DNA from 3 places in the Alteromonas sp. OM2203 genome. Region 1 is predicted to be linked to each of the others. Evidence: predicted binding sites of a transcription regulator. Region 1 holds the regulator's gene; each other region holds the start of a gene.
The links. The regulator sigma-54, encoded in region 1, starts transcription at its own class of promoters, with help from an activator protein. The targets are predictions, from matches to a motif close to GTTGGCACGNNNNTNGNNT.
Positions count from the first base shown of each region.

Region 2: the regulator sigma-54 is predicted to act here: its motif matches at 1,931-1,949, upstream of ACM0P2_RS12415 (nidogen-like domain-containing protein).
Region 3: the regulator sigma-54 is predicted to act here: its motif matches at 2,054-2,072, upstream of ACM0P2_RS11935 (exopolysaccharide biosynthesis protein).

Region 1 is NZ_CP183209.1:804,371-808,401, forward strand. It holds gene ACM0P2_RS03565 (HPr family phosphocarrier protein) at 1-185, opposite strand, end outside; gene rapZ (RNase adapter RapZ) at 185-1,030, opposite strand; gene ptsN (PTS IIA-like nitrogen regulatory protein PtsN) at 1,119-1,562, opposite strand; gene hpf (ribosome hibernation promoting factor) at 1,576-1,863, opposite strand; gene ACM0P2_RS03585 (RNA polymerase factor sigma-54) at 1,894-3,375, opposite strand; gene lptB (LPS export ABC transporter ATP-binding protein) at 3,449-4,031, opposite strand, start outside.
Region 2 is NZ_CP183209.1:2,785,272-2,789,302, reverse strand. It holds gene ACM0P2_RS12425 (ACP phosphodiesterase) at 1-50, shown strand, start outside; gene ACM0P2_RS12420 (S10 family peptidase) at 322-1,830, shown strand; gene ACM0P2_RS12415 (nidogen-like domain-containing protein) at 2,004-3,257, shown strand; gene ACM0P2_RS12410 (invasion associated locus B family protein) at 3,314-3,793, shown strand; gene ACM0P2_RS12405 (LysR family transcriptional regulator) at 3,822-4,031, opposite strand, start outside.
Region 3 is NZ_CP183209.1:2,667,830-2,671,860, forward strand. It holds gene ACM0P2_RS11925 (rhodanese-like domain-containing protein) at 1-327, shown strand, start outside; gene ACM0P2_RS11930 (LysR family transcriptional regulator) at 383-1,306, shown strand; gene ACM0P2_RS11935 (exopolysaccharide biosynthesis protein) at 1,316-1,921, opposite strand; gene ACM0P2_RS11940 (sigma-54-dependent transcriptional regulator) at 2,386-3,717, shown strand; gene ACM0P2_RS11945 (hypothetical protein) at 3,733-3,957, shown strand; gene ACM0P2_RS11950 (sensor histidine kinase) at 3,962-4,031, shown strand, end outside.

The sequences.
Region 1 (4,031 bases):
ACTTGCTCACCCTGATGACTTTCCAGCATCATTAAGCCAAGAACACTACTGGCGTCGGCTTCCTTGTCGCCTTTTTTCAGAATGATCTTGGCGTCAAATTGATTTGCAAGTTTAACAAGCTGTGTAGCTGCTCTAGCATGCAGGCCGAGCTTGTTTACAATAGTGAGCGTTTTTTGAATCGTCATTATTGGTTTAACTCCCTATGGCGAATTTGAACATCTGGATGAATTTCGCCGAAGGTTTTAGATAAAGTCTGAGCGATATATACCGAGCGGTGCTGCCCGCCGGTACACCCTATTGCGACGGTGACATAGCTTCGGTTGTTGCGCTCTAAATGAGGTAGCCATGTGGTTATCAGGTTTTGAATTTGCCAAATGAACTTGGTTACCACTGGTTGTGAGCCTAAGAAGACTTCTACCGGTGCATCAAGGCCAGTAAGGTGCTTAAGGTCGGGCTCCCAATGAGGGTTTGGTAGAAAGCGTGCGTCAAAAACATAGTCGGCGTCTTTTGGTATACCGTGTTTGAAGCCAAATGATTCAAATACCAATACAAGACGAGAGCTTTTTTTACCAAGAATGCGCTCTCGAATTAACTCCGCGAGTTGATGTATTGTTAGCTTATCAGTATCTAAATACAGGTCTGCTCTTTCTACAATAGGCGCAAGTAGTGCAGATTCGGCTTTTATTGCCTCAAAAAGTGATTTGTTAAGTTTGGCGAGAGGATGAAGACGACGGGTTTCGCTAAAGCGTTTGACGAGTACATCGTCGCTTGCGTCGATATAAACAATCGTCATCGACCAAGATGAGGGTAGATAATCAAGTATCTCGACTAGGTCATCAGGGTTCTTAGGTAAATTTCTGACATCAATACTCACCGCGACTTGATCGTATTCATCAACAACCGTGTGAGTGAGGGTAGGGAGTAGATTTACCGGAATGTTGTCAACACAGTAATAGCCTAAATCTTCTAGTGCTCGTAGCGCCACAGATTTACCAGAACCCGAACGACCACTGATTATAATCAGCTTCACCTCATTTCTCCCTAATAGACTGGTTTTATCTTGTTTGCGTTATCGATTGAAACGGCTCAATTGCCCAAATACAAACGGGCATTAGAAATTAACATAATGCAGAGAGGATCTCATCGCTCTTTGTAGCGCGGCGTATTGCCTTAATCGTCTCTTTGTCGCTCAGTTTACCGGCAACTGTTGCCAAGGTTTGTAAATGCCCTTCGGTTTGCTCTTCAGGAACCAGTAAAGCAAAAAATATATCTACCGGCTTTTCATCTAAGGCGTCAAAATCTATAGCCGGTGTACAGGTTACGACAATTGCAATTACTTTATCGAGACCCGCTAAACGTCCGTGAGGCAAGGCAATACCGTTACCGATACCCGTGCTTCCCATACGCTCTCGAGACATTAGACTGTTGAGTACCGTCGCCGAGTCGATGTTCTCATTATTTTTGGCGGCAATATCTGCGATTATCTCAAGAATTCGTTTTTTACTATTACACTGAACCGCACATTCAGTGCGGTCCAGACTTACGATGGCTTGTATGTCCATGCTTAATTAACTACTAATGTTTTTTCAGTTTTTCCTTATGCTTGATTACTTGCCGGTCGAGTTTATCAACCATGCTGTCAATCGCCGCATACATGTCGGTGTTTTCTGAGGATGCGAATACTTCTGCGCCACTTAAATGAACAGTCGCTTCGGCTTTTTGATTTAATTTTTCAACGTTCAGGATGACATGCACATTAGAAATGTGATCAAAGTGACGTTCAAGTTTGCTGAACTTCGTATCGACATAATTACGCAAAGAGTCGGTGATTTCGACATGATGACCAGTAAGGTTGATTTGCATATTTCGTCTTCCTTATATTATAGAGCCCGTTTAAATAAGGCTTTTGCGTTGGTTCGACGGCGGGATCGATAACGATTCCCGGTATTTTGCTATTGTCCGCCGAGCGACTTTTATGCCTTGCTCGGCCAACAATGAAGCAATCTTGCTATCACTTAGCGGCTTGCTAACATTTTCAGCGGCCACCAGCTTCTTGATCAATGCTCGAATAGCGGTGGATGAACACTCACCACCAGACTCTGTCGCAACGTGACTTGAAAAGAAGTACTTCAGTTCAAAAATACCACGTGGTGTGTGCATGTATTTTTGCGTCGTCACACGAGAAATAGTCGATTCGTGCATATCTACCATTTCTGCGACATCATTTAACACCATTGGTTTCATCATTTCCGGGCCGTGCTCGAAAAAACCCATCTGCTGCTGCACAATGCAATTCGCAACCTTCATCAGGGTTTCATTGCGTGACTCTAGGCTCTTTATGAACCACTTGGCTTCTTGCATGTGTGAGCGGATGAATTGAGAGTCGCTACTGTTCTTTGCACGACGACTCATCGCAGCGTACTGTTGATTCACGCTTAATTTAGGCAGGCTGTCGGGGTTTAATTCTACCACCCAACGACCATTCTTTTTGGCGACTGAAACATCAGGAATAACATATTCAGGCTCTTTAGTAACTAAAGCACTACCTGGGCGAGGATTCAAGGTTTGTAACAAACGCATAGCCTCACGCAGCTGATCTTCCTTCAGGCGACTCTTACGCATTAACGTGCGATAGTCTTTGCTACTAAGAAGGTCAGAGTACTCTTCGATTAACTGCTTCGCTTCAGCGAGCCACGGCGTATCGTCTGAAAATTGGCGAAGCTGAACCATTAAACACTCTTGAGGTGTCCGTGAACCAGAACCAATGGGGTCGAACATTTGAATACGCTTTAATACGCACTCTACTTCGTCCATCTCTATAGGCTCTTCTAAGTCATCATCGTTTACCGCATCAAGAATTTCTTCAAGAGAGACGGTTAGATAGCCAGATTCATCAATCGAGTCAATAATCGCCGTTGCAATTGCCCGGTCAGTTTCCGAGAAATGGGTCAGGCGCATCTGCCAAGAAAGGTGTTCTTGAATATCGTCAGTAGTTTCGCCTTGGAAAATCTGTTCATCATCACTTGATGGACCTGGCGCTGGCGCTGAAGATGCGGAATAATACTCATCCCACGTACTGTCGATAGGCAACTCGTCAGGGAGATCGTTTTTTTCTAACGCATCTCCGGCTTCCAGGGTGTCGCTTGATGCAGTAGCAGACGCTTCTGATGCTCCATCATCATTATCGAGATTGTTCTTTTCTGATTGAGGCTCGTCATTACCTTCCTCAACTTCTAACAGTGGGTTAGAGTCAAGCGCCTCTTGAATCTCCTGTTGAAGATCAAGAGTAGACAGCTGCAGCAATTTAATAGCCTGCTGAAGCTGAGGTGTCATGGTAAGTTGTTGGCTAAATTTTAGCTGTAAAGATGGTTTCATCTACGTCTTATTTAAATGCTCTAAATTGAATATACCAGAGCGAAATTGAAAAATGACAATTCGGTTACATTAACTATAGCCTGAATTGTTCGCCTAGGTATACATCCCTTACTTTTTGATTACTTAAAACCTGTTCCGCTGTTCCTTGCGCAATAAGCTCGCCATGACTCACAATGTACGCTTTTTCGCAAACATCCAATGTTTCTCGTACGTTATGGTCAGTGATAAGGATACCAATTCCTCTATCACGAAGATGTTGTATTATCTTCTTTATATCATTAACTGATATTGGATCAACACCAGCGAATGGTTCGTCTAATAAAATAAATTGTGGATTTGCCGCTAACGCTCGTGCTATCTCCACCCGGCGTCGCTCACCACCCGACAAACTCATACCCGCACTATTACGTATATGGTTGATATTAAATTCATCAAGTAGTGCGTCAGCTTCTTCTTCTTGCTGGTGTGAATTTAAATCTTTACGAGTTTGCAAAATTGCCATGATATTTTCGTGAACGGTCAACTTTCTAAATATTGATGCCTCTTGTGGAAGGTAGCCAATTCCGCGGCGTGCGCGCTCATGCATGGGTTGATGAGTGAGCTCGTTTTCGTCAATTTCAATCTTGCCTTTGTCCAGGGGTACCAGACCTACAATC
Region 2 (4,031 bases), 2.0 Mb from region 1:
TCATTGCACATATAAACGATAACGGCCCTGAAAATATTGATAAAACGTAGCCCGTGTTACAGAAATGTATCGAAGAAATTGGTGGTTTTGTCGTTGATTGCTAAGCTGTCGTACAAACAGCGCTATAGTCTGACTAGGGTGTGTTGCTCATCTGTATAAGTTACAGGTTGGCAGGCTCTAAGAATACTAAAACGATAAAACTAACGACACACAAAGACAAGAGTAATGATGAATAAACAAGCCTTAAACCTAGTAACATCACTTGTGTCATTTCGCCACGATGATAACAAACATAAAGTGCTGCCCTGGCTAATGGCCGCTATGCTTGCTTTTGTAACTTTGAACGCGAGTGCTTCTGAAGATGAGAGAAGCCCCTCAGCACACGCTCGCGCTATGAAAATTGATAGCAGTGTAGTGACAGAACACGAAACTAAAATTCTTGGCAAGCGCGTGAAATACAGTGCTACTACAGGTACGCAACCCGTATGGAATAGTAAAGACGAAGCGGTTGCTACCTTATTCTACACGTACTATCAGCGAACTGACGTTAAAGAGAATACGGAGCGCCCGCTTATTATTTCCTTTAATGGTGGCCCTGGATCTGCCTCAGTATGGATGCACGTAGCGTACACTGGCCCTCGTATTCTTAATATTGACGATGAGGGTTATCCCGTTCAGCCCTATGGTGTTCAAACTAACCCTTATTCTATTTTAGATGTGGCAGACATCGTATTTGTAAACCCGGTAAACACAGGGTACAGCCGTGTACTACCCAAAGCCGATGGCAGTATGCCGTCGCAAGACGAACAACAAAAAATGTTCTTTGGCGTTAACGCCGATATCAGCTATTTAGCGGAGTGGGTGAATACCTTTGTAACACGCAATAATCGCTGGCGCTCTCCTAAATATTTAATTGGTGAAAGTTACGGTACTACGCGTGTTTCAGGTCTTGCTCTGGAGCTTCAAAATAGACAATGGATGTATTTAAACGGCGTTGTTTTGGTGTCGCCAACCGACATCGGTATTGAGCGCAATGGGCCTGTAAAAGCCGCTAACCGCTTGCCATATTTTGCGGCTGCAGCGTGGTATCACAATAAACTTGAGTCCGAACTTCAGAACAAAGATCTTACTGAATTACTTCCTGAAGTCGAAGACTTTACCATCAATAAACTCATTCCTGCGTTGGCTAAAGGCGGCTTCATCGGCGAAGCGGAAAAGCGTGATGTGCTTAAACAAATGGCGCGTTACTCAGGGTTAAGTGAAACGTCAATTGCTCAAAACAACTTAGACGTAAGCACAGCTTTTTTCTGGAAAGATTTATTGCGAGATGAAGGGAAGACCTTAGGTCGATTGGATAGCCGTTATTTAGGTATAGACGCGAAGCAAACTGGTGATCGCCCTGATTATTGGGCAGAGTTAACATCATGGTTGCATTCATTCACGCCTGCCATTAACTACTACCTGCGCGAAGAGTTAAATTACAAAACCGATATTAAATATAATATGTTTGGCAACGTGCATCCTTGGGATAGAAGCAATAACCAAACAGGAGAGAACTTGCGTTTGGCAATGGCGCAAAATCCGTATCTGAATGTGATGATTCAAGCTGGATACTACGATGGCGCAACTAACTACTTTGACGCCAAATACACCATGTGGCAACTTGATCAAAGTGGCAACCTAAAAGACCGCCTAAGCTTTAAAGGGTATCGCAGCGGACATATGATGTACCTGCGTCGCGATGACTTAAAACAGTCAAACCAAGACTTACGTGAGTTTATTCAAGCTAGCACACCAGGCAAAGGTGCGCCTGCTGAATACAAGAGATAGCACAACTAAAAGGCAGGACAAGGATGTCAGTTTCTTTTACATATGATTTGTTTTATGAATTGAAGTTGGTTTATGTTATTGATTATTATAGGTAAAACCATTTGGCCTGGAGTTTGCTAACGTTTTACTGACATATAAAAAATTTCATTAACAATAATTACAAGGACGTACCCGTGAGTAAACCTTCGCGTTTTAAACTATCTCTGCTTGCAAGTGCTGCGCTAGCATTTTCTATCTCAAGTACAACTGCCAATGCTTCTGTACTCCTCTCCGGTTGGGAAGGTTCTACTGAAAGCGGATTTGGTTTTTTTGCTATGGAAAGCAATGATGATGGCTCCTCTGGTCCCATCATTTTTGATTCCTATGATGCTTTGGCATTTAATAGCGGTTTAAATTTTTTCGGAACGACCTACGATAGATTTTTCATCAACAATAACGGCAACATTACCTTCAATGGTCCTGTAGGTACATTTACGCCTAACCCTTTTCCTAACAGCAATCAGCCAATGATTGCGCCATTTTGGGGGGATGTAGATACACGCTGCGCAGAATGTGGTGACGTATTTATTGGCTCTCCTAATGAAGATACCCTGGTAGTAACGTGGAATGACGTTGGTTACTACAGTCAAAATAGTGATCCGACCAACACGTTTCAGTTAGTGTTGATTGACAGGGAAGACACGGGCGCAGGTAATTTTGACGTTGAGTTTAGATATGAAGATATCGGCTGGACTTCAGGCGGTGCATCAAATGGTACTCCTGCTCAGGCGGGATATGACGCCGGCGATGGGGAAAACTTCTTTACCGTACCTGGTTCTCGAACTGCCGCTATTGCTGATATAGACGAAAGTAACAGCAACACGGGCACGCCTGGTATTTGGAAATTCGCCATTCGTGACGGTGTGTTACCGGGTGAGAATCCAGAAAATCCGATTCTACCGATTGTTAATCCAGAAACACCGACTGACTATGAATTTGAGTTTTCTATTGATGATCCCGACGAACTTGTTTTTATCGACCCGGATGTAGCCGTAGGTTATGACTATATTGTAAATAGTGGCCCAGATATCGCTTCGGTTCTTTTGCCAGAAGGTTATGATGACAACATGTTTGACTTATTCCTTTGGGATAATGGCCTTATGGATTGGCTAGATACAGGTACAGATATTACTGGAGGCGTGGAGTACGACTTCACTTCACCCGTAGACCGCTTCAGAATAATGGGAATTGATGTTTCGAATATGCTTGAACCAACGCCTGATGCGTTTGTGACTGGTTTAACGTTCGATGGCTCTGGTGTTATTAATATGAACCAAAATGCGGTTACTGTATTCGTACCTGATCCAACCCAGGTTCCTGCGCCCAGCACTTTGTTTCTTATGCTAGGAGCGCTATTTAGCACTTTCCTTATGAGAAAACGTAAGTAGCAGTAATAAATAAGATAGGGGGAGCATAAGCTCCCCATTTTTGTTAAGAGGTAGACGTGAAATATTTAGTAATAGTTAGTTCGATACTCGCTTCATTTTCTTCGTGGGCTGTCACAACGAGCGATTTTGGTAGTTGGAGTTTGCTGTGCAACGATTCTTCAGTTTGTACACTTAGCCAGCTTGTTGCTAAAGATGAGAAAGCAACTAAAGTATTGTTAGGCGTTAATGTTGATTATTCTTATTCGAAAGATTTTCCAGTTTTAAAAATAAAGCTACCTAAAAATACGCTAACAAAAAATGGGGTCGGAGTAAAAATAGATAATTTCGCGCCCTTACAAGTGCCTTTTTCTGGGTGTGACGAAAAGGCATGTCAAAGTATTATCAAAATAGATAGCCAGCTTCTAGAGCAATTGCATAACGGTGAAACCATGCTAGTTGCATATCAGAAGTCTGAAAGCCAGCAGGTTACCTTACCCGTATCATTAGCGGGTTTTGACGTAGCATACGCGCAGCTTAACAAAAAAGCTAAACGTTAAGTCTAACGTACCTCTACCAAGCTGGATTTCAATATACGCCGGCTTCTTTAAGGCGCGCTAAACATTCAGCGCAGCGCGCTTTTAACATGTCTCTTAATAACCTAACCGCTGGGGTGATCGATTGGCGGCTCGGGCAGATTAACCAAAGCTGCGTTGGTTTTGGTTGGTAGCCCGGCAATAATGTAACAAGACGCCCACTTAATATATCGTCACAGGTATCTAAACTTGATTTAACGGC
Region 3 (4,031 bases), 1.9 Mb from region 1:
TTAGAAAATATCGACGTTAACTTTAGAACTGTAACGGCAGAACAGGCGTTTAATGAGTTAGAAAATAATGGAGGTACATTAATTGACGTGAGGGAAGCCGCAGAGGTAAATGAACAACCCGTTCGTTCTGCATTACACATCCCCCGTGGCGTTCTCGAAATGAAAGCCCTTGAGCAATTCAAAGATGCATCCACACCCCTTTACATTCACTGTGCCTCAGGTGTTCGCGCTAAGCTCGCGGCAGAGCAGCTAACTAAATTAGGTTACGAAAATATATCTGTTGTAACGTGCTCAGTGCCTACAATTAACGAAGTTAGCGATAAATGACTCAATATTAACTCATGTGATATAAAAGCCTGAAAAGAAAGAGAAAGAGCGATACATGCTGAAATCCACATTAGAACAGTGGCGAATGTTCAAAGCCGTTGTCGACGCAGGCGGTTTTAATCAGGCCGCTGTAGAAGTACATAAAAGTCAGTCAAGTGTTCATCATGCTGTACAAAAGTTAGAAAACGCTATCGGTGTCAGATTATTTGAAAACATTGGACGAAAAGTACAGCTCTCGCCGCAGGGCGAGTTAATGTATCGTCGCGCTAGTTTTTTGCTGGATGAGGCACACAAACTAGAAGCGGTGGCAAGCAGTCTTCAGGCTGGAACAGAAACTACATTACGTATTGCTGTCGATATAATATTTCCTTCGGAACTGCTATATAACGTTCTCGCAAAAGTGTCAGACGAATATCCCTTGTTGCGTATTGAATTAGAGGAAACCGTATTGAGCGGTGCAAACTCTCTGTTAAGCAGCGGTAAGGTGGATATGGGCATTTCGCCCTTCGTCCTTCCAAATGGTTTTAGTGAAGATCTATGCGAGATCGAGTTTGTAGCCGTCGCACACGCCCACCACCCGTTACACCAGTTGGGTAGGACACTCACGTTAGAGGATTTAAAGGCTCACCGTCAGATTGTGGTTCGAGATTCATCAACTGAACGTAAGGCTGACGTAGGCTGGTTAGGAGCGGAACAGCGGTGGACAGTGAGTCATGTAAGGACATCGGTAGATGTTATTGCGCAGGGTTTAGGATTTGCGTGGTTGCCTATTGCTATTATTAAAAACAAACTTGAAGACGGCACCTTGGTTCCCCTGCCGCTGGACAACAATGCTGCGTTGAGAAAAGCGCTGCTTTATCTATCTTTTGAGGATGGTGACACACTTGGTCCTGCGGCTCGCGCTTTTATCGGAGAATTACGTTATCAAACGATGAACCTTCCAACCTCCGACTTAATCATAGACAGTAGTACGGATTAAACGTCTTTACTAGCTCAAGATGCCGCTGAGCTGTTCAAAACCTAAAACAAAACCTAAAAGTGAAACAGACACACCAACTAAAGCCACTGCTCCATCGTCAGTGGCCATACCTATTGCCATAATCAAAACCGCAAACGCGGGAATTAAACCCATAAACGGAATGAGTTCCAGTGGCATCATCACCGCACCGCATAGCATACAATTCAATGCAATTAACGATCGAAAAACCGTTTGACGCATAAAAAAGCACCGAGGAACTAAGAATCGATCGATACGTACCGCATAAGGTTTCGCTTTTTCAACTATCGATCTAAGTTGGTCGGCGTCACATTGTAATTCCATTACTTTTTCTGGGAGCCACGGGTGACGTTGACCGAGTAAAATTTGCAAAGAGATAAGTAAAATCGTCACACCTGTTATAGATGGCACTCCTGGAATAGCTCCAATAGGTGTACAAGCGATAAATGAAGGCAAGGCAAGCATTGGACCGAAGCCTCTTTTTTCTAAGACACTCCAAAAATCAGCAAGATGAAAGACATCTTGTTGAGCTCTGGGCTGCATTCTTCCAAGAAGCTCATATAATGTCATTGATCTTTCAGCTGTTTTTCCCAACATTTTCAAATCCTTTGATTTAACTTTACCTGTGAACTGGTATGCTGTTTGACGAATTCCTCGCTAAAAATCTAATATAAAGCGCATTTTCGAGACAAAGCACTCCATATTGCGAACAATGATTAGATGAAAGCTGTGCGAAAAATGTGCCATTGGGTACTTAATACAACTATCGCGCGCATGGGAATGTTTTTTGCAAATTCACTTTTTATAAAACGTTTTTGCGAATAACAAAAATTAGAAATATAGGAATAGCTTCAAAGGTTACTACTCAACAAACGCGGTCTAGTTTGAATGGGTTGTTTCGTCTGCCGAGTTAACTTTCCTAGTTATAAAGAATTGACGTATGCAGTTGTCTAGCTTTCGATAGCAAATTTCGTAATGCTGCGATGACTGAACTATGAAAACCATAATATTGATTAAATTCCAAGTTTTTCCAATTAGGAATAGAAGAGAGGGACATCCACGTGCTAACCGTACTTTTAGTTGATGACGACGCCGAATTCACAGAAGTTGCCTGTACCATTATTGAATTTTTGGGGCATGAAGTACTTACTGCCGGAACACTAGAAGAAGCGCGAGATTGGTTAAAAAAAGAAACCTTTGACCACGTTTTACTAGATTTTATGCTGCCTGATGGTAGCGGGGCTCACCTATTTAATGAATTAGACGCACTTCCAAAGCGACCACGAGTTACATTAATAACTGGTCACCCTTCTGTAAAGAGCGTTATAAAAGGGCTTTGTGGGCCGACTGTTGATTACCTCGTTAAACCTATTCAACGAGAAGAAATTGAAGCAGTTCTAAGTCAGAAAAAGAAGAGTAAAGAGCCAGAAGAAGCAAAAATAGAGAAGCATTTTGACTTACTTATCGGCGAATCGCCGGTGATGAAAGACTTGTATAAGCTTATTGCTCGCGTCAGTAAAACAAGTGCAAACGTTATGCTGCTAGGTGAAAGTGGCGTAGGTAAAGAAGTGGTTGCTGCCGCAATCCATCGCGCCTCTGAAAGTGAAGGCCCCTATATCGCTACAAACTGTGGCGCGTTTTCTAAAGAACTAATTGGAAGCGAATTATTCGGTCATGAAAAAGGGGCATTTACGGGTGCTGTAGGCAGAAAAGAAGGTGTATTCGAACAAGCGGAAGGCGGCACACTTTTCCTTGATGAAATTACAGAAATGCCAATTGATATGCAGCCGAATTTGCTTCGGGTATTGGAAAACAAAGTTGTACTTCGCGTTGGCGGAACCAAATCGATTCCGGTTAATTGTCGTGTTGTTTCGGCTACGAACCGCACTATGGAAGAAATTGCACAAAGTAAGGTACTTCGAGAAGATATTTATTTTAGGCTTGCTGTTTTTCCTATTACTATCCCTCCCCTACGTGAACGCAAAGAAGATATACCGCTGCTTGCTAAAACCTTTATCGCTGAATTCAACAAAGACAATGGCTCGATTTATCGTTGGGAAGATAGCCAACTTGAAACGTTACAAGCCTATGACTGGCCGGGTAACGTTCGCGAATTGAGACATTTTGTTCACCGTGCTGCCATCATGAGTGACCCAGAAAAAAGTGAAATTGAGCTTCCTAAAACGATTGAGTCTCCTTTTGCGCAAAAGCAAAGTACTACCCCTGCGCTACAGGCAGGTAGGACAATAGAGGACGTAGAAAAAGAACTCATTTATGCCACGCTTGAAAAAGTGAACGGCAATAAAACCACCGCAGCCGAAATGCTGGGGATCAGCACTAAAACGCTTTATAACCGTCTTCATGCCTATGGTGATTTAAGTAAAGACGAATAAAAAGAGGTATTCGGTATGACTAGCGAGGAATTTTCGAAGCTAAGTGTTTTCGTACACGATGCACGCAAGCCGCTTAACAGGATTTCAATGCAGGCTGAACTTGTAAAAATGGCTTTAAACGGAGACGTCGCCCCTGAAAAGGCAATTGCGGCGTTAGACAAAATAATTAGCAGTGCGAAAGACTGCAGCCACACCCTTACTGAAATGACCTCAGACTTGGGTGACAACATTGCGGATTAGTTAAATGATTTCTAAAGTGCTGTCTTCTGTTTACAGTTGGATCATTATTGTTGTTTTTGTCATTGTTGTGATAA